DNA from 4 places in the Kitasatospora sp. NPDC087271 genome. Region 1 is predicted to be linked to each of the others. Evidence: riboswitches for the same ligand, from Rfam matches in the RefSeq annotation. Region 1 holds a riboswitch; each other region holds the start of a gene.

The links. A riboswitch is a leader RNA that binds a small molecule or an ion and turns the genes downstream of it on or off. The one in region 1 is predicted to bind cobalamin.
Region 2: it holds a riboswitch for cobalamin, as region 1 does, so the genes downstream of both, ACIO9K_RS14870 (HoxN/HupN/NixA family nickel/cobalt transporter) here and ACIO9K_RS19415 (ribonucleoside-diphosphate reductase subunit alpha) in region 1, are expected to answer to the same signal.
Region 3: it holds a riboswitch for cobalamin, as region 1 does, so the genes downstream of both, ACIO9K_RS33810 (CoA-acylating methylmalonate-semialdehyde dehydrogenase) here and ACIO9K_RS19415 (ribonucleoside-diphosphate reductase subunit alpha) in region 1, are expected to answer to the same signal.
Region 4: it holds a riboswitch for cobalamin, as region 1 does, so the genes downstream of both, ACIO9K_RS33760 (prenyltransferase/squalene oxidase repeat-containing protein) here and ACIO9K_RS19415 (ribonucleoside-diphosphate reductase subunit alpha) in region 1, are expected to answer to the same signal.

What each region holds. Positions count from the first base shown of each region.
Region 1 is NZ_JBIUYQ010000010.1:226,016-231,028, forward strand. Features, by position in the region: gene ACIO9K_RS19405 (glycoside hydrolase family 26 protein) at 1-737, opposite strand, end outside; gene ACIO9K_RS19410 (hypothetical protein) at 878-1,900, opposite strand; cobalamin riboswitch at 2,344-2,486, shown strand; gene ACIO9K_RS19415 (ribonucleoside-diphosphate reductase subunit alpha) at 2,653-5,013, shown strand, end outside.
Region 2 is NZ_JBIUYQ010000007.1:212,705-217,717, reverse strand. Features, by position in the region: gene ACIO9K_RS14890 (CobW family GTP-binding protein) at 1-308, opposite strand, end outside; gene rpsN (30S ribosomal protein S14) at 314-619, opposite strand; gene rpmB (50S ribosomal protein L28) at 619-855, opposite strand; gene rpmG (50S ribosomal protein L33) at 981-1,145, shown strand; gene ACIO9K_RS14870 (HoxN/HupN/NixA family nickel/cobalt transporter) at 1,258-2,373, opposite strand; cobalamin riboswitch at 2,403-2,617, opposite strand; gene ACIO9K_RS14865 (metalloregulator ArsR/SmtB family transcription factor) at 2,699-3,082, shown strand; gene ACIO9K_RS14860 (DNA-formamidopyrimidine glycosylase family protein) at 3,148-3,957, opposite strand; gene ACIO9K_RS14855 (AAA family ATPase) at 4,038-4,892, opposite strand; gene aroQ (type II 3-dehydroquinate dehydratase) at 4,972-5,013, opposite strand, start outside.
Region 3 is NZ_JBIUYQ010000032.1:31,117-36,129, reverse strand. Features, by position in the region: gene ACIO9K_RS33825 (TNT domain-containing protein) at 1-286, opposite strand, end outside; gene ACIO9K_RS33820 (hypothetical protein) at 962-1,288, shown strand; gene ACIO9K_RS33815 (nitrilase-related carbon-nitrogen hydrolase) at 1,403-2,347, opposite strand; cobalamin riboswitch at 2,602-2,793, shown strand; gene ACIO9K_RS33810 (CoA-acylating methylmalonate-semialdehyde dehydrogenase) at 3,009-4,508, shown strand; gene ACIO9K_RS33805 (acyl-CoA dehydrogenase family protein) at 4,516-5,013, shown strand, end outside.
Region 4 is NZ_JBIUYQ010000032.1:20,288-25,300, forward strand. Features, by position in the region: gene ACIO9K_RS33760 (prenyltransferase/squalene oxidase repeat-containing protein) at 1-2,168, opposite strand, end outside; cobalamin riboswitch at 2,272-2,415, opposite strand; cobalamin riboswitch at 2,493-2,569, shown strand; gene ACIO9K_RS33765 (hypothetical protein) at 2,703-4,130, shown strand; gene ACIO9K_RS33770 (hypothetical protein) at 4,239-4,586, shown strand; gene ACIO9K_RS33775 (flagellar hook-length control protein FliK) at 4,653-5,013, opposite strand, start outside.

The sequences.
Region 1 (5,013 bases):
GAACAGAGCACCTGCTCGAAGGACTTGACGTCCGAACCCGGGTAGGGCTGGTGGAAGGACATGCCGACGATCCCGGCCGGCCCCCCGCCGTTGTCGGGCAGTTCGGTGGTGGTGCCGTCGCAGTTGTGCTGGACGCCGGCCGTGCCGTAGCTGCCGTCGTCGGCGCGCGGGTGACCGGACCAGACGGCGGAGAGCAGGTCGACGGCGTCGTCGGTGTACTGCCAGCCGGCCCGGCAGGTGGGCCACCGGCCGGCCGAGTAGGAGCGCGGGTCGCCGACGCCCCAGCCGGTCTGGCCGTAGCCGGGGCCGAGGTCGGTCTCGACGAAGCCGGGCAGCTTGCCGGTGAGGTCGGCGGCCTTCTTGTAGTAGTAGCCGACCTGCTTGGTGCCGCGGTAGTCGCCGTACTCGGGGTTGTTGCGCTCGTTGTGCGCCTCGACGTGCTGGCCGATGACCGTCCCGCCGCTCTGCCCGGTGCGGGCCCGGCCCTCCAGGTCGGCGAGCAGCTGCTGGACGGCCCGGGCGTTCGGCGAGGCCTGCGGATCCCGGGCGAGCAGGTCCCGGCCGACCTCCGGCGGCAGGGTGCGGCCGGGGAGGCCGACCGTCACCGGGACGCGGGCGGGCCGTTCGCCGTCGGCCCGGCCGTCACGCTGCAACAGCGCCACGGCGCCCGCGGCGACCACGACCCCGGCCGCGGCCAGGACGGCGGGCTTGCCGCGCAGGGCTCTGGGCAGGGCCACGGACCGCTCCTCCGGTTGCTCGCCGGCACCGGCCCAGGCGGACACAACCGGAACACTCGTGCGAATGACTGCCCCGAGAGCCTGCCACACTCCCCCGGCACCGGCGAGCGAACCCGCCGGGGCCGGGGTGTCACGGCGGATCAGCCGGCCGCGGCGGCCCCCGACGCACCCGGCGCACCCGGCGCGGCCGCGGACGCGGCCTTGGCGCGCTGGAGCAGCTGGCCCTTCACGTGCTCGCCGAAGCCGGCGGCCGCCGCGGTGGCGGCGGCGTCGGCGGTGTCGCCGCCCTTCGCCGAGCCCTCGACCGTGAAGTAGGCGTACCGGCCCAGGGTGTTGTGCGTGTTGGTGCAGCCCGGAGTGGCGCAGAAGGCCGGCGCGCCCGGCGCGACGGCGCCCTTGAGGTGGCCGGTGTAGCTCTTCATCGAGGTCTCGGCCTGGATCTTGTGGTCGAAGACCGCGACGCCGACGGTCACCGCGCTGTCGCCGGAGACGTAGGTCGCCCGGAGCACCTTCTGGCAGCCCTGGTCACCGAGGACCTTGCCGAGCCCGCCGGTCGTCGAGTTCCCGTCCCAGCAGGGCGAGTCCAGCGAGACGAAGGTCCGGTTCCAGGTGGCGCCGTTGACCGTCACCTGGAGCGCGGAGAACAGTGCCCCCGCGTCCTGCGGCGCCGGGTCGGTGGCGGCCTCCCAGATCGGCTTCGACGGGTCGTCCGGCGCGCCGCCCGGGGTGCCGGACGGGTTCCCGCCCGGGGTCGCGGCGGCACTCGGCGCGGCACCCGATGCGGCGGAGGACGGCCGGTTGGAGGCCGAGGCGATCGGCCCGGCGACCGGCTTGTCGCCGCCGCCCTTCGTCAGCAGCACCGCCCCGCCCGCGATCAGGCCGCCGACCAGGACGACCGCGACCGCCACGCCGAGGGCCCGCAGCCGGCGGCGGCGCTTGCCGTCCGCCGCGTTGCGGTCGGCCAGCGCCTCCCAGTTCGGCTCGGCGCGCTGCGGCGCCTGGGGCTGCGGGTACGACTGCGGATGCGGCTGGGGGTGTGCCTGGGGGTTCGGCTGGGGGTGCGGCTGCCACTGCGGCGGCAGCTGCTGCCCTGGCGGTCCCGGCTGCGGCAGCGGAGGCTGCCCCGGCGGACCGGGCTGCGCCACCGGCTGCGCGGGCGGCACCGGAGGCCCGTACGAGGCCGGCGGCGGCCCGAAGCCCCCGCTCGGCGGCAACACCGGACCGGGCACCACCGGCGGCTGCTGACCGTGCGCGTCCCCCGGCCCGGGGGGAGGCGTTCCCTGCGGACCCTGCCCGGGTGCGCCAGTTCCGTCGCTCACGCGCCCCCTCGCTTCGCTCGATGATCGCTTCGCGAAACGCGCCCCTCGGCGCTTCGCTCGCTCATGCGCCCAGATCGTAGGGCATGCCCGCGGCAACCGGTCCGCCTGGTGACCGTTCCGTATCGAAACCAGGACGCCGGGGCCCGGAATCAAGGCGCCGGGAGCCCGGAATCAGGGCGCCGGGAGCCCGGATCCGAGGCGCCCCAAGGCCACGACCCGCCCCCTCCCGGCACCCCCGGTCATCGCTCCGACACACCGCGCCGTACTACATGTGGGGTCGCATCAGAGAGACACCACTAGATGTATGCTCAATCCTGCTGTCGATGCAGGGGAACCCGGTGCGAATCCGGGACTGCCCCGCAGCGGTGAGCGGGCGGCTCCAGTAGCCGCCCCGCGAGTCCGAGTACCTGCCGACGGTGTGCGCACGGGCCCTCCCGCAGAGGCCGCGCCAGCACGAGAACTACCTTCCGGGCCTCGCGGGCGGGCCGGGGACGCCACCGTCGCGCGACGCTTCCTGCGTACGTGCCGTGCTCCCCTGCCCCGAACGGCCCGGTACCCCCGATCACCGCCGCCGATCGCCGCCAGGAGAGAGCGCCTTGACCACCGCTGCCTCAGCCACCCTGCCCGCCCAGGGCACCGGCCCCGCCCCCACCGACCCGACGGTCTCCGACCCCGGCGGCGCGCTCCTTCGGCTGCTCACCGACCGCAGCGTCGATCTCCCCCAGGTGGACCCCGGCCATGTCGCCGCCGCCGCGCTGCGCGGCCGCCACGCCGGCTCGGACTTCGCCGAGCTGCGCGGGCTGGCCGTGGACGCCGCCGCGTCGATGATCGCCGAGGACCCCCAGTACTCGAAGCTGGCCGCCCGGCTGCTCGCCCTGGAGATCGTCGACGAGGCGAACAGCCAGGGCTCGCGCTCCTTCGCCGCCTCGATCGCCGTCGGCCACGCCGAGGGCCTGATCGGCGACACCACCGCCGCCTTCGTCACCAAGCACGCCGCCGCCCTGGACGCGCTGATCGACGCGCACGGCGACGACCGCTTCGAGTACTTCGGCCTGCGCACCGTGCAGTCCCGCTACCTGCTGCGCCACCCGATCACCCGCAAGGTCATCGAGACCCCGCAGCACTTCCTGCTCCGCGTCGCCTGCGGCCTGGCGGTCGGCGACAGCGAGCAGTCGGTGCGGGAGGTCGCCGAGCTGTACGGCCTGATGAGCCGGCTGGAGTACCTGACCTCCTCGCCGACCCTGTTCAACTCCGGCACCCGGCACCCGCAGATGTCGAGCTGCTACCTGCTCGACTCCCCGCTGGACAACCTGGACTCGATCTACAACCGCTACGCGCAGATCGCCCGGCTGTCCAAGCACGCCGGCGGCATCGGCCTGTCCTACTCGCGCATCCGCTCGCGCGGCAGCCTGATCCGCGGCACCAACGGCAAGTCCAACGGCATCGTCCCGTTCCTGCGCACCCTCGACTCCTCGGTCGCCGCCGTCAACCAGGGCGGCCGCCGCAAGGGCGCGGCCTGCGTCTACCTGGAGACCTGGCACGCCGACGTCGAGGAGTTCCTGGAGCTCCGCGACAACACCGGCGAGGAGGCGCGGCGCACCCACAACCTCAACCTGGCTCACTGGATCCCGGACGAGTTCATGCGCCGGGTCAACGCCAACGAGGACTGGTCGCTGTTCTCCCCCGCCGACGTGCCCGAGCTCGTCGACCTGTGGGGCTCCGACTTCGACGAGGCCTACCGCAAGGCCGAGCTGGCCGGCAAGGCCGTGCGCACCATCCCCGCGCAGACCCTGTACGCCCGGATGATGCGCACCCTGGCGCAGACCGGCAACGGCTGGATGACCTTCAAGGACGCCTCCAACCGCGCCGCCAACCAGACCGCGCTGCCCGGCCGCACGGTGCACTCCTCGAACCTGTGCACCGAGATCCTGGAGGTCACGGACGACTCCGAGACCGCCGTCTGCAACCTCGGCTCGGTCAACCTCGGCGCCCACGTCGCCCCGGGGGCCTCCGTCGACGACCTGCTCGGCGCCATGGACTGGGAGCGCCTCGACGCCACCGTCCGCACCGCCGTGACGTTCCTCGACCGCGTGGTGGACATCAACTTCTACCCGACCACCGAGGCCGGCACCTCCAACTCCCGCTGGCGCCCGGTCGGCCTCGGCGTGATGGGCCTCCAGGACGTCTTCTTCAAGCTGCGGATCGACTTCGACTCCGCCGAGGCCGCGCGACTGTCCACCCTCATCGCCGAGCGCATCATGCTCACCGCGTACGAGCGCTCCGCCGACCTGGCCGAGCAGCTGGGCCGCCACGAGGCCTACGGCGAGACCCGCGCCGCCCGCGGCGAGCTGCACATCGACCACTTCCCGACGGCCGCCCCGCAGTGGGCCGACCGCTGGACCGCGCTGCGCGCCCGCATCGCCGAGACCGGCCTGCGCAACTCGCTGCTGCTGGCCATCGCGCCGACCGCGACCATCGCGTCCATCGCCGGCGTCTACGAGTGCATCGAGCCGCAGGTCTCCAACCTGTTCAAGCGCGAGACGCTGTCCGGCGAGTTCCTCCAGGTCAACCCGTACCTGGTGCGCGAGCTCAAGGAGCTCGGCGTCTGGGACCAGCAGACCCGCGACGCCCTGCGCGAGGCCAACGGCTCCGTCCAGGAGCTGGGCTGGCTGCCCGCCGAGGTCCGCTCGCTCTACCGCACCGCCTGGGAGCTGCCCCAGCGCGCGCTGATCGACCTGGCCGCGGCCCGCATGCCGTACCTCGACCAGAGCCAGTCGCTGAACCTGTTCATGGCGGCGCCGACCATCGGCAAGCTCAGCTCGATGTACGCCTACGCGTGGAAGGTCGGTCTCAAGACCACCTACTACCTGCGCTCGCGCCCGGCGACCCGGATCGCCCAGGCCGCCTCCGGTACCGCCCGCGCCGCCGCGCCCGCGTCCTCGTCCGCGCCCGTGCCC
Region 2 (5,013 bases), on a different contig from region 1:
CTGCCGCCCCACAGTTCGACGATCGCGAGCCCGTACCGGCCCTCGTCGGCGATCCGCAGCAGTCGCGGCAGCAGGTCCTCGCGCAGGGCGCAGCAGGGGCAGTCGTTCACCAGCGGGACGTCGGCGGCGTCGAACCCGCCTCCCGCGTCGCGCAGTTCACGGTGGACGACGCCCTGCGAGGCCTCCCGCAGGTCATGGTGGAGGACCACCGCGTCCACCGCGGCCGCCGCCAACTCCCGGACGGCGGCGCGGCGTTCGTCGGCGTGCAGTCCGGCGACGACCACCACGGGCAGTTTGATCCCGTCCACGCCGCTCACCAGCTGGCCTTGCGGACGCCGGGCAGGTGGCCGGCGTGGGCGTGGACGCGGAGGTTGACCCGGGAGAGGCCGAAGGCGCGCAGGTAGCCGCGGGGGCGGCCGTCGACGGCGTCGCGGTTGCGGATCCGGGTGGCGCTGGCGTCGCGGGGCTGGCGGGCGAGTTCGGCCTGGGCGTCCGCGCGTTCGGCGGGGGCGGTGCCGGGGTGGGCGATGATCCGCTTGAGCTCGGCGCGGCGCTCGGCGTACCGGGCCACGACGGCGCGGCGCTGCTCGTTCTTGGCGATCTTGCTCTGCTTGGCCATCAGACCTTCCCCCCTCGGGCGCGGATGCGGGCGACGGCGGCCTCGATGCCGATCGTGTCGATGGTGCGGATGCCCTTGGCGCTGAGGGTGAGCCGGACGTACCGGCCCTCACCGGGCAGCCAGTAGCGCTTGTGCTGGATGTTGGGGTCGAAGCGGCGGCGGGTGCGGCGGTGCGAGTGCGAGATCGCGTTGCCGAATCCGGGCCGGCGGCCGGTGAGTTGGCAGTGGGCGGACATGGGTGCTCCCTGACGTCCGGGAATGGGCGGGACGGAGCTCACGTTACACCAGATGAAAATGACTTCCATTTCGGTGTACGGTTTCGCCCCAGCCCCGAACACCCCGCCAACCCGGGAGGACACCCATGGCCCGCAGCGAACTGCGCCCCGTCATCAAGCTCCGCTCCACCGCCGGCACCGGCTACACGTACGTGACCCGCAAGAACCGCCGCAACGACCCTGACCGGATGATCCTGCGCAAGTACGACCCGGTCGCGCGCCGGCACGTCGACTTCCGCGAAGAGCGCTGAACCCCGCCCGCCCGACGACCGGCACCGACCCGCAGCGACGAAACGGCGCCTCCCCCGGGATCCCGGGGGAGGCGCCGTCGCTGCTCGCTGCCGTCGCTGATCGCAGCCGTCGCTACTCGGCGGCCACCCAGCGCTTCTCCACCCGGGCCAGCTTCCAGTAGGCGATCGCCGCGGCCCAGACCACCACGAACAGCCCGGCGATCGCGTAGCCGACGTTGTCCAGCGAGATGCCCGCGATCCAGCCGGTGACCGGGTCGGTCAGATCGAGCTTCTCGTGCAGCACGCCGACCAGTTCGATGGTGCCGATGACGAAGGCCACCGCGATCGACAGCCCGGTGATCGTCAGGTTGTAGTACACCTTCCGGACCGGGTTCGCGAAGGCCCACTGGTACGCGAAGTTCATGAACGTCCCGTCCAGGGTGTCGAACAGGCTCATCCCGGCCGCGAACAGCAGCGGCAGGCAGACGATCGCGTACCAGGGCAGCCCGGCCGCCGCGCCCGACCCGGCCATCACCATCAGGGTGACCTCGGTCGCGGTGTCGAAGCCCAGCCCCAGCACCATGCCCACCGGGAACATCTGCCCGGGCCGGGTGATCGACCGGGTCGCCCGGTTCAGCACCCGGGCCATGAAGCCGCGCGAGTTGAGGTGCTCCTCCAGCTGCGCCTCGTCGTACGACCCGGCCCGCATCGCCCGGAACACCTTGAGTATGCCGAGCAGCGCGGCCAGGTTGAGCGCGCCGATCAGGTAGAGGAACGCGCCGGAGGCCGTCGTGCCGACCATCCCGAGCCACTTGTGGGTGGCCGAGTCGTCGTCCATCAGCGTGCTGGCCAGCTGCGCGCCGCCCGCCACCAGGGCGGCCATCAGCACCACCATCGAGGAGTGCCCGAGGGCGAACCAGAAGCCGACCGAGACCGGCCGCTTGCCGTCCGCCATCAGCTTGCGGGTGGTGTTGTCGATCACCGCGATGTGGTCGGCGTCGAAGGCGTGCCGCATGCCGAGGGTGTACGCGGTGATCCCGAGGCCCACCCCGAAGACCTGGGTGCCGACCGCGTAGTTGTGGGGCGCGACCAGGAAGACGAGCGTCCCGAAGGCCACCACGTGCATGGCCAGGATCACCCCCATCAGCCCGGCCGTGCGGACGGTGTCCTCGCGCTTCCAGCGGAACGTGGGCAGCACGGACGGTGTCGCCGGCGCCTCGGCGGCGGCGGCGGTTTCGGGCAGGGTCATTCGGGTCACGCTCCAGCACCTCGTGGAAACACTTCGTGAGATGCCGTGGCCGGTCTCCTGGCTTACGGGGGTCCCGTACCCGCCTTCCCAGGTGCGCGAGGCTCCCAGTGGCGTCGTGGGTACGGACGTCTCTCCATCGTCGACGATCACGATGGCCCGATCACAGTGGCGAGGGCCGCTCCGGACTGGGACCCCTGAGGATCCGTCACCGGTCTTCCCGAGCACCACGGCGGGGAACACCGTAGGGGCCAGGACCCACCCTTGCAAGGCTGCGCACCTGCGCAGGTGTCCAGGATCACAGGCCCCCTCCTGCAACAATGTGCGCATGCATCTCGTACCGGCCGACCGCGCGGGCCACCGCACCATCGACGGACACCGGGTCTGCGAGGCCATCGCCGCGATCGGCGACCCCGCGCACGTCCGCACCTGGGCCGAGCGGTTCTCCCTGCTCGCCGACCCCGGGCGGCTCGCCCTCCTGCTCGCCCTCCACCGGGCCGGCCCGCTCGCCGTCTCCGACCTCGCCGTCGCCACCGGCATGCGCGACCCCGCCGTGTCCCAGGCCCTGCGGCTGCTCCGCACCGCGGGCGTGGTCACCGGAGACAAGGACGGGCGGGTCGTGCGCTACCGGCTCGTGGACGAGGCCCTGCGCCCCCTCCTCGACGCGTGCGCCGCCGCCGAACACCACGAGCCCAACACGGCCGTCGGCTGACCGGCTCCCCCCCCCCCCCCCCGGAGGACGCGCCGGGGCCCGGCCGGAGCAACCCTCGAACGCGGTCAGGCCGCCTGGCAGGCGGGGCACCAGAAGAGGTTGCGCGCGGCGTGCTGCTCCGTCCGGACGTCGGTGCCGCAGACCAGGCAGGGCATCGCGGCCCGCCGGTAGACGTACACCTCGCCGCCGTGGTCGTCGACGCGCGGCGGGCGGCCCATCGCCTCGGGGGTGTGCTCGGGGCGGACGGTGTCGATCCGGCCCGCGCCGACGCCCTCGTGCATCAGGGCGACCAGGTCGGCCCAGATCGCGTCCCACTCGCCCCGGGTGAGGTCGCGGCCGGCGCGGTGCGGGTTGATCCCGTGGCGGAACAGCACCTCGGCCCGGTAGACGTTGCCCACCCCGGCCAGCACCTTCTGGTCCATCAGCAGCGCGGCGACGGTCGTCCGGCTGGCCGATATCCGGCGCCAGGCGGCCTGCGGGTCGGCGTCGGCGCGCAGCGGGTCGGGGCCCAGCCGGGCCGCGACGGCGGCCTTCTCCGCGCCGGTGACCAGCGCGCAGGTGTTGGGGCCGCGCAGGTCTGCGTAGCCGTCGTCGTTGGCCAGCCGCAGCCGGACCAGGCCGACCGGCTCGGGCGCGGGCCCGGTGCCGAAGGCGAAGCCGCCGTAGAGGCCGAGGTGGACGTGCACCCAGGCGCCCTCCTCGAAGCCGAGGAACAGGTGCTTGCCGACGGCTTCGGCCGCGGTGAGCAGCTGCCCGTCGATGGCCTTGGCCTCGTCGGCGAACCGGCCCTGCGGGCTGGACACCTCGACCGGGCGGCCGCCGAAGGCCTTCCGGTTCTCGGCGGCGAGGCGGTGGATGATGTGGCCTTCCGGCACGGGCGTCAGCTCCCCCGGGGTGGTTCGACAGGACCCGCACATCATCGCAGCCGGCACCGACACCGCCGGATCGTCGCAGGTCAGCGCACCGGCATGCCCATCAGCCGGGCCAGGATGACGCGGTCCAGCTCGGCGGCGGTGCCGGCCACGTCCAGGTACGAGTTGTCGATGATCGGCAGCCCGGAGTTGTACCAGCCGGCCATCCGGCCGTGGATCCGCGCCACCTCCTCGTCACCGAGCCGCCGGGTGCCGCCGCGCCGGGCGTTGCGGTGCAGCACGGAGTCCAGGCTGGGCAGCAGCACGACCGGGATCATGCCGGGGCCGATGTGCCGCTTCCAGCCGCCGAGGCCGATGGCCGGGCGGTCCGGGAAGACGGCGTCGTCGATGATGCAGGAGATGCCGTTGGCGAGGTAGTTGCGGCAGGCGAAGCCGCAGGTGCGGCGGGCCAGCCGGTACTGCGCCTCGGAGGCGTCGTTCCAGCCGGACTGCGGGTTGGCGAAGCCGGACTGCACCCACTCGCGGACGTCGTCCAGGCTGATGTGCGCGGTCGGGCTGGGCCGGCGCTCGGCCCAGTACCGGGCGACGGTGGTCTTGCCGGCCCCGGCCGGGCCGATCAGCAGGACGGCGATCGGACTGGTGGGCGCGTGCCGCTGCGGCGGGTGGGCGGGGAGTTGCACGGGCGTGCCGGAGGGCAGCACGAAGTGCCCGGTGGACCCGACGGGGACCGGCGCGCCGGGCGCGGGTGCGGCCGGGGCGGGCGCGGCAACAGGAGCGGGCGGCACCGGAGCGGCCGGAACCGGCGGCGCGGCGGCGGGAACAGGAGCCGGAGCGGGCGGCACCGGCGGCGGCGCGGCGGCCCCCGACGGCTGCGGCCCCGGCGGAGCGACGGGACGCGGCGGGACCTGCCCGCCCCCGGCGTACTGCGTCACGGTCACCTCCCGACACCTCTCAGCGGGGAGACTACACGGCGGCCCGGCGGCGGGCACAGTCCGCCACCGGGCCGCTGACCAGGCGTCAGCGCGTGGTGAGTTGCTCGGCCAGGGCGCGCAGGGCCAG
Region 3 (5,013 bases), on a different contig from region 1:
GGTACCAGTCCAGGAAGCGCACCGGCGTCACTCCGCCCAGCCGGTCGTAGCCCGCCAGCAGCTTGGTCAGCACGGAGTCCGTCGGCAGGGTGACCGGGCCGAGTTCCTTCCGGGTGCAGAGGTAGTTCTCGGCGCCGGCATCGCGGACCTTGGGGACGCCCTCGCACTCCGTGATCGGAACCCCTCGGGAGGCGGAGGACTGGGCGGCGGCGGTGCCGGTGGCGGCCAGCCCCGTCAGGGGTAGGGCGATCGCCAGTGAGAGGGCGGCGAGAGTGGGGGTGCGCATGGGCGGGCGGCTCCGTTCGGGGTGCGGGGCGGGGAGGGGGCTGGGCGGGTTGCGGCCGTCGGCGCGTACGGCGGACCGTGTGGCCGCCGGACCCGCGCACAGTTACGCACGGCGATTTGCCGTCGTGCACGCACAAGATGCCCGACGCCACTGGTGCCCACCCGTTCGGCCGATGCCGCTGACGGATGCTCGGCTCGCGGGAGCCGGACCTGTCCCGCCCCGTCCGGCTCCCTCGCCCTCATCCAGCCCTCCGCCTTCACCGGGGTAGCGCTTGGCAGGCGACCCCGCGCGCCTTGGTGGCGGCTGTCACGCTTCGGCACATGCGGAGCCTCTCCGGTGGTGCCGTAGCATCCGGATGGCAAAATGCACACTTTTTAGCGGGGGAGAGTACTGCACTTGTTCAAGAGATCGACGGCCGTGCCGGCCGGGGCGGCCGCACGGGCGGCCTGCGCGGCCGTGCTGATGGTGTCGGGCGCCCTGGTGCTCGGCTCGTGCTCATCCGCGGGGTCGCCGGGTGGAGGGCGGGAAACGCCGAGCGAGCCCACACGTGTCGAGTCCCGGGAGGAGGCGCTGGCCCGGGCGGATCGGGTCCAGGACCACGTGCGCGAGCTGACGGGCCTCGAGCGGGATCCGTGGGGCAAGCTCATCGGCTACTACAGGTGCAAGGGGCGGGGGTTGGGTATCGCCGATGAGGGCGAGGCGTACCAGCTCAGTTCGGGGAACCTGTTGAAGGCCACGGACGACCAGCGTCCCGAGGTGCTGCGGGCGCTGCGGGAGAAGCTGGCGGGCGAGGGCTTCAAGATCACCTCGTCGGCGTCCGGTGCGGACGCTCAGTCCACCCCGCCCACCTGGGAGTTCGATGCCGTCCACGAGTCCGACGGCTACACCGTTTCGGCGGGCGCGTCGAAGCCCGGCCAGGGTGTGAGTGTGATGGTCGTCCTGCCCTGCCAGGCCCCGCCGTCCGCCGGTGCGGCTTCGCCCGCTCCGACGGCCACCACCTGAGGTCGGCGCGGCGGTTACGTCAACTACGCTACTGGAAAAGGTGGTTGGCGTCAGTCCCGGCACGTCGACTCGGGGCGGCGGGACGCCCCGGCGTGGGTGCGCCGGGGCGTCCGGTCAGGCGTCGGTGCGGCTCGCCGCGGTCAGCGGGGCGTACAGCTCGGGGCGGCGGGTGCGCAGCAGGCCGAACTCCCGCCAGTCCCGGCACTGGTCGAGGTCGAGGTCGGCGACGAGGACGGCGGGCCGGTCGCGCGGGGCGCGGAGCAGGATCCGGCCGTACGGGTCGGAGATGAACGACGAGCCGTAGAAGGTGGATCGGCCCTCCGTCCCGATCCGGTTGGGCACGATCATGAACAGCGCGTTGGCGAGGCCGTTGGCGCTGATGGCGTGCTCCCACATGGGCCGGGTGTCGAAGTCCGGGAGGTCCACCTCGGAGCCGATGGCGGTGGGGTGGACGAGGACTTCGGCGCCGCCGAGCGCGTAGGCGCGGGCGAGTTCGGGGAACCACTCGTCCCAGCAGGTGGGGAAGCCGAAGGCGGCGCCCTGGTGGGCCAGGACGGGGAACCCGCTGTCGCCGGGGCGGAAGCACAGGTCCTCGCGGTAGCCGGGGAAGGCCGGGATGTGGTTCTTCCGGGTCCTGGCGACGAGGGTGCCGTCGCGGTCCACGCAGACGGCCGTGTTGTAGCCGAGGCCGCCGTCCTCGGCGCGCTCGTACAGGGAGGCGTGGACGCTGATGCCGAGTTCGGCGGCGAGTTCGGCGGCGAGGCGGGTGGTGGGCCCCGTCTCGACGTCCTCCAGGTGGCGGGCGGCGCCTTCTCCCATCGGGTCGTCGGTGTTGCAGAAGTAGGGACTGCGGGTCAGCTCGGGCAGGCACACCATCGTCGCGCCCTGCGCGGCGGCGAGTGCCACGCCCTCGCGCAGTCGGGCGTCGTGCTCGGCCGGGTCGGCGTACCAGCGCATCTGCACGAGCCCGACGCGCAGCGGCGCGCGTTCGGCCGGCCTGGTGCGGCCGGGGGAGCCGAGCGGGGAGCCGAAGGAGGTGAGGACGGCGTACGAGGTCACGGGTGTTCCTTCTGTTCTCTGGCGCTGATACGGAGGTGCCGGTGAAGGCCCTGCGATATAACTGAAAGTTCAGTCAGCTTTGCTGGCGTGGTGAAAATGTAGCCATGCCGGAACGTTCCGGCAAGGGGTGGCCAGCGAATGGTGTGCGGCTGTGCGGCTGTGCGGCTGTGCGGCTGTGCGGCGACCGCGTCGGGCAGGAGATCGGCGCGGTGGAAACCCGATGGCGCAACGCGCGTGCGGGCCTCTGGACTTACTAGGACGTCCAACTATATGGTCGACGGCAGGTCCGCGGTGTCAGGGAAGCCGGTGTGAGTCCGGCACGGTCCCGCCACTGTGACCGGGGAGTTCGTCCTCGCAGACGAAGGCCACTGGCAGCCAGCCGGGAAGGCCTGGGGGCGTGCGGTGATCCGGGAGTCAGGATACCGGCCGCGGGTGTTCCGTGTTTTCCACGAGGATGGAGACGACACGCATGACCCCGGGCTGCTCCCGCTCCACTGCCGCTCCTGGTCGTCCCGTGCCCACGGCCGCCGGGGCGTCCACGCCCTGACGTTCCGTTCCGCCGCCGCACGCCCGTGCCGCGGGGCGCACCACCGTGCGCCCGCCGACCCGCGGCGGCCTCCGATCCTCCTCCTCTCCCCACCCTGTCGAGAGAAGGAACCCGATGGTCCGAGAACTGACCCACTTCGTCGCCGGCAAGCCCACCGCCGGCACCTCCGGTCGCTTCGGCGACGTGTACGACCCCAACACCGGCCGGGTGCAGGCCCGGGTGCCGCTGGCGAGCCGGGCCGAGGTCGAGGCGGTGATCGCCGACGCCGCGCAGGCCCAGCCCGGGTGGGCCGGGTGGAACCCGCAGCGACGCGCCCGCGTCCTGCTGCGCTTCCTCCAACTCGTCGAGCAGGAGAAGGAGGAACTGGCCCGGCTGCTGTCCGCCGAGCACGGCAAGACCGTGGCCGATGCCCACGGGGACGTCCAGCGCGGCCTGGAGGTCGTGGAGTTCGCCGCCGGCATCCCGCACCTGCTGAAGGGCGAGTTCAGCGACAACGCGGGCACCGGCATCGACGTGTACTCGATGCGCCAGCCGCTCGGCGTGGTCGCGGGCATCACGCCGTTCAACTTCCCGGCGATGATCCCGCTCTGGAAGGCCGCACCCGCCATCGCCTGCGGCAACGCCTTCGTCCTCAAGCCCTCGGAGCGCGACCCCTCGGTGCCGCTGCGCCTCGCCGAACTGTTCCTGGAGGCCGGGCTGCCGCCGGGCGTGCTGAACGTGGTCCACGGCGGCAAGGATGCCGTGGACACCCTGCTGGAGGACCCGCGGGTGCAGGCGGTCGGGTTCGTCGGCTCCACGCCGATCGCCCAGTACGTGTACGCCACCGCCGCCGCGCACGGGAAGCGGGCACAGTGCTTCGGCGGTGCCAAGAACCACCTGGTCGTGATGCCGGACGCCGACCTCGACCAGGCCGCGGACGCGCTGATCGGCGCCGGCTACGGCTCGGCCGGCGAGCGCTGCATGGCGATCTCGGTGGCCGTCCCGGTGGGGGAGGAGACCGCCGACGCCCTGGTGGCCAAACTGGTCGAGCGGATCGCCGCGTTGAAGGTCGGGCGCTCGGACGACCCGGCGGCGGACTTCGGCCCGCTGGTCGGCGCCGACGCGCTGGAGCGGGTCCGCGGCTACCTGGACCTCGGGGTCGAGGAGGGCGCCGAACTCGTGGTCGACGGGCGGGACTTCCGGCTGGAGGGGCACGAGGGCGGCTACTTCCTCGGCGCCTCGCTGTTCGACCGCGTCACGGCGGACATGCGGATCTACCGGGAGGAGATCTTCGGCCCCGTCCTGACCGTGCTCCGCGCCGCCGACTACGAGGAGGCGCTGCGCCTGCCCAGCGAGCACGAGTTCGGCAACGGCGTGGCCATCTACACCCGGGACGGCGACACGGCACGGGACTTCGCGCGCCGGGTGAACACCGGCATGGTCGGCGTCAACGTGCCGATCCCCGTGCCGGTCGCGTACCACACCTTCGGCGGCTGGAAGCGCTCCGGGTTCGGCGACCTCAACCAGCACGGGCCGGACTCGATCCGCTTCTACACCCGCACCCGCACCGTCACCTCGCGCTGGCCCTCCGGGGTCAAGGAGGGCGCGAGCTTCACCATCCCGACGATGGGCTGAGGGCGCCGTGCACGACCTCACAGAGGACCAGCTCGCCATCGCCGCGACCACCCGGGCCTTCGCCCGCGAACACCTGGCGCCGAACGCGGTCGCGTGGGACCAGGCCAAGCACTTCCCGGTGGACGTGCTGCGCAAGGCGGCGGACGTCGGCCTGGCCGGTGTCTACGTCCGCGAGGAGTCCGGCGGCTCCGGACTCACCCGCGCCGACGGCGTGCTCGTGTTCGAGGCGCTGGCCACCGGCTGCCCGTCCATCGCCGCCTACCTGTCCATCCACAACATGGTCGCCTGGATGATCGACCGCTACGGCGACGACGCCCAGCGCGTCCGGTGGCTGCCGGGTCTCAGCGCCATGGCGACCCCCGCCAGCTACTGCCTCACCGAGCCCGGCGCGGGCTCGGACGCGGCGGCACTGACCACCCGGGCCCGCCGGGACGGGGACCACTGGGTCCTCGACGGCGTCAAGCAGTTCATCTCGGGCGCCGGCGTCTCCCGGGTCTACCTGGTG
Region 4 (5,013 bases), on a different contig from region 1:
ACGGGGATCAGGCTCGGCCACGATCCGTCCTGGTGCTGGAGGCCCTTCAGGTAGGCGATCGCGGGAGCCGCGTTCGTCGAGTCCCCGGCCCGGAGCTGGGCCATGATGCCGAGCGCCTGGGAGAACACCGAGGTCGCGTAGGTGTAGTTGCCGGGCGCCGCGCAGCCGGTGCTCTGGTCGGCCTTGGTGCACACGAGGGCGGCCAGGGCGGCGATCAGGTCGTGGCCGCCGAAGGCGCGCGGGTTGCGGCCGACCGCCTCGGCGAGCAGCGCCTCCTTTCCGATCGAGCCGCCGCCTGCGTACTCGGTGCCGATGCCGGTCCAGTCGTTGACGGTGCGCTCGCTGGCGTCCTTGCCCGGCTGGTCCAGGAAGTCGACGATCCTGCGCAGCGCGGCGTCGTCGGTGCCGGTGGCCGCGAGGGCGTAGGCGCCGTCGATGGTGAGGCCGAAGTCGGCGAAGGCCGGGAAGCCCTCGTAGTAGCGGCCGTTGATCAGGCGGGACGGGTCGGTGAGGTAGGCGCTGCCCTTGGCGGCGTCGGGGGTTCTCCCGGCGGGCGGCGTGGTCGCGGGCGAGGTCGGCGGCGTGCTGGCGGGTGTCGTCGGCGGGGTGGTGGCGTCCGGGTTGTGCCGGACGCTGGTGAGGTCGGTGCCGGTCAGGGCCAGGATCGCCTGCTCGGTGGCCGCCGGGTCCGGGTCGGTGGTCGACGCGTCGGGGCCGAAGCCGCCGTCCGTTCCCTGCCGGGCGGCGAGCCAGGCCGTGGCGGCAGCCCGGCGGGTGTCCTGTCCGGTGGCCCTGAACGCCTGGGCCGCGCTCGCGGTGCTGATGGTGTCACCGGGGGCGCCGAGGTACGGGAGGAGGGAACCGTCGGCCTGCTGTCCGGCCGCGAGCTGGTCCGACGCCTTCTTCGCGGCCGTCTCGTACCCGGGGGCCGTGCGCAGGGCGAGGACCGCGAGGCCGGTGGTGAGCGGGTCGGACTCGCAGTGGTCGCCGGCGACGATCATCGATCCGGCCACCCCGCCGTCGGCGCACTGGAGCACCGTGAAGCGGGCGAGCGCCGGGGCGGGTGGCGTGACGCCGGCGCGCTGGAGGGCGATGACGCCGAGGGACTGGACCCAGGGCGAGGCCGCGCCGAGGAAGTCCCCGGCGGCGGTGCACTTGCCGTTCTCCCCCGCCGCCGTGCAGACGTGGCCGGTGAGCGCGGCGATCAGGTCCCGGCCGCCGAAGGCCCGGGGATCGCCACCGGTGCTCTCGGCGACGAGGGCCAGCAGTGCAGCGGCCTTCGCATCGGGCCGGCCGGCCGGTCCGTCGGGATACAGGAAGGCGTCGGCGTGGGCGGAGAGGAAGGCGGTCGTCCGGCGCAGCGCCGGGTCCTGCGTGCCGGCGGCGGCGAGGGCGATGGCGGTGAGGGCGGTCCGGGGGTAGTCCGGGCCCTCGACGGCCCAGTTCTCCATGTGGTCGCCGCCGACGAGTTGACGGGCCAGCCAGGCCGCGGCGGCCACCGGATCACCGGTGGCGGACGGCCCGGTCGAAGTCGAGGTCGGAGTCGGGCTCGGGGTCGCCGAGGGTGACAGCGAGGCGGACGGCGAAGCCGACGAGCCGCCGCTCTTCGCCCGGACGGAGTCCGGCGTGAAGCCCGGCGCCCCGCTGGTGCCGCCGATGTCGGTGCCGCCGTACACCCAGGCCTCGACCTCGCCGGGCTTGGGCTTCTGCGTCCCGGCGCCGAACCGGCTGTAGGACCACGCCTGTTGGCCGGGTTCGGCGATCCAGTACGACCAGTACGCGGTGGCCTGCGGGGTGTTGACGCAGGGTTCCTCGGCCGGCGTCGGGTACTGGGTGCCGCTGTTGAAGGTCCCGGTTCCGAGTCGGCAGATGAAGGCGGGTCCGTCGTGCTCGGTTCCGGCGGTGGTGAAGCCGGCGGCGTGCAGCAGGTTCATCCCGGTCGTGGGGTGGGCGTCGCAGCCCCGGACGACGCCGCCGCCCCAGTGGGTGAAGTCGACGGCGACGATCGCGCCCGTCGTCGCCGTGCACTGCTCGATCGGGTCGGCGGCCGCGGTACCGGGGCGCCCGAACAGGACGCTTCCGCAGGCGGCGACCGCGACAGCACCGGCGACCACCAAGGAGGCGAGGTCCCGGTTCCTGTGACGTGTGCGACTGCTGCTGACCCTCACGACGACTCCCTGGTCGGTCGACGCAGGACGCAACGGCGCAGCCCACGGTCTCCTGGGCAGGGACCGTCCGGACCGCGTCGTAGTCCGCGACGACGCAAGTGCTCTGTGAACAGGCCCCCGGTCCAGGCATTCCGGCTCACCCACCACAGGTGGGTCCACGGTTGCGGGTCAGCGCCGGAGTTGGACCGGCTTCCCCTGAATGCCGAGGGCAAAAAATCGGTTCATCAGACCACGCCGGTCGAACGGGAGTCAACGGGTCGTCATATCGACTACGTCACCTCGTAGGCCGGTGCGCCGTGCGGTAGCGTCCGCGGTGGCCGAGCGGGGGAACCCGGTGCGAATCCGGGGCTGACGCGCAGCGGTGTGGGGTGGCGATCGCGCCGCCCTGAGCCCGAATGCCCGCCCGGCCACGCACCATGGCGAAAGCCGGCCCACGCGATCCGGGCGGCGACCGCTCCGGCAGTCGCGCGCCCTCCAACGGACGCCGGAACTCCGGGGCAGGGTCGGCGCCCGCCACCCCAAGGAGCCTGTCCCATGTCCCTCCTCGCCCCCTCGCGGACCACACCTTCCCGCGCCGCCTCCGCCGTCACCGTCGCCCTGACGGCCGGCGCGCTCCTGCTCTCCGCCGTCCCCGCCCACGCGACGGCCAGCCCGACCCAGATAGCCACCTCGAAGAGCACCGGCGTCACCTACCTGAAGTCGCTCCAGGCCGCCGACGGCAGCTACGTCACCGGCGGCGGGCTCTCCAACGAGTGGGCGTTCAGCGCACTCGCGGCCGCCGGCACGGCCGCCGCGGACGTCACCCCCGGCGGCGACCCCACCAAGAACGCCCGCCTGGTCTACCGCGGCCAGCTCGCCGCCCCCGGCTGGCCGAGCGCCTCGCCGGTCGTCACGGACTACGAGCGCGGCATCCTCAACGCCTACGCCGCCGGCATCGACCCCGCCCGGGTCGGCCCGGGCCGCAACCTCGTCGCCGACCTCGCCGCCTACTGGCAGACCGCCGAACCCGGCTACTACGGCCCGTCCGCCAACTTCAACGGCACCGTCTTCGGCCTCCTCGCCCTCGCGGGCGCCAAAACCCAGGCCGGCAGCCCTCGCGTCCCGCAGCCGCTGCTCGACGCCTCCGTCACCGCGGTGCGCGCCAACCAGCACAACGATGGCGGCTGGAACTTCAGCAAGGCCGCGGGCGACCCGAACGCCCTCGCCCAGGGCAGCGACATCGACATGACCGGCGCCGCCATGGCCTCGCTCTGCACCGGGGGCGTCGCCGCCACCGACCCGGCGATCGTCGCCGCCAAGAACTTCCTCAAGGGCAAGCTCACCGCCTCCGGCGCCTTCAACGCCATGTTCGGCGTCAACACCGACTCCAACGGCTGGGCCGTCTCCGGCCTCAACGCCTGCGGCATCAACCCCCAGGGCACCGACTTCACCAGCGGCACCGGCAAGAGCCCCGTCGACTTCCTGATCGCCCAGCAGTTCAAGCCCGGCGGCGGCTTCAAGTACCTGCCCACCGACACCACCCCCTCCCCCTACGCCTCCGTCGACGGCCTGCGCGCCGTCGCCGGCGCCGGCTTCACCGCCACCCCGCCGACCCCGACCACCACCGGCGAGCCCGCCTGGGCCGCCACCACCGGCTTCACCGCCGGCACCGCCGCCAGGCTCGCCCTGGTCGTCGACGACGGCACGGGCACGCCCAAGGTCTGCGCCGTCACCCTCACCCCGACCGGCACCACCGCAACCCTCGGCGACGTCCTCGACGCGGCAGGCAGCGCCACCCCGGGCGGCTGCGTCACCTCCGTCACGCCGTCCACCGGCGGCGGCACCGTCACCGCGCTCAACGGCACGGCCAACAGCGGCTCGTCCACCTGGCAGGTCGGCCTGGACGGCGGCGCCGCGACCGGCGCCACCCGGGCCACCACGGTCCACCTCGGCGACACCGTCTCGCTGCGCTACGGCAGCTGACCGCACTGCGCCGGAGGGGAGCCGACCACGGATCGCCTCCCCTCCGGCGGGACAGAACCACGATGGCCCGACGGATCCGCCGCCGGACCGACAGGACGGGGGGAACGGATGCCGACGGGTGTTTCCAGATGGGTGGCGGGCGGCTATGTGGCCTTGGTCGGCGGACTGGCCGTCCTGGGCGGGCTGACGGAGAACGGGCGTTACTACCTCGCGTCGATCGTCCTCACCCTTCCCGTCGGCCTTGCTGCGCTGGCCGCCGTCTACCTCGCACGAGGGGTGCTGACCGGCATCGGCGGGCTGTTCACCGACACCACGCTGCCTAACGGCGAGGAACCCGGCTGGCTGGCCACGGGCGGCATCGTGGCCAACACGCTGCTGTTCACCGTGGCGGCCGTCGCCACCGTACTGCTGGTCGAGCGCTTCGTCCGCCGCCGGAGGGCATCTCACGGCAGCTGAGCCACGGGTACGCGGTGCCCCGGCCCCCCTTCCGGAGGGGCCGGGGCACCGGGGTGTCCCCGGGGGTCAGGGCGCGGTGACGCCTGGCTGGGCGCCGGCGCCGAAGGACCAGCCCTCGACGTCGCCGGGTGCCGGGTTGTAGCTGCCCGCGCCCAGGTTGCTGTAGGACCAGGGGCCACCGTGCTGGGCGTGCCAGTACGACCAGTAGGCGCTGCCGGTGGGGTTGGTGCAGGTCGTCGGCAGGGCGTTGATGGTGCAGACGAAGCCCGGGTAGCGCGGGTGGAAGGTGTACGCGAACCCGGCGCCGGTCAGCGCGGCCAGGCCGCTGGCCGGGTCGCCGGGTGCGCAGCCGGTCTGGATGCCGCCGCCGACGGCGGTGAAGTCGACCACGACGGTGACGCCGGTGGTGCCGTCACAGGCGGCGGCC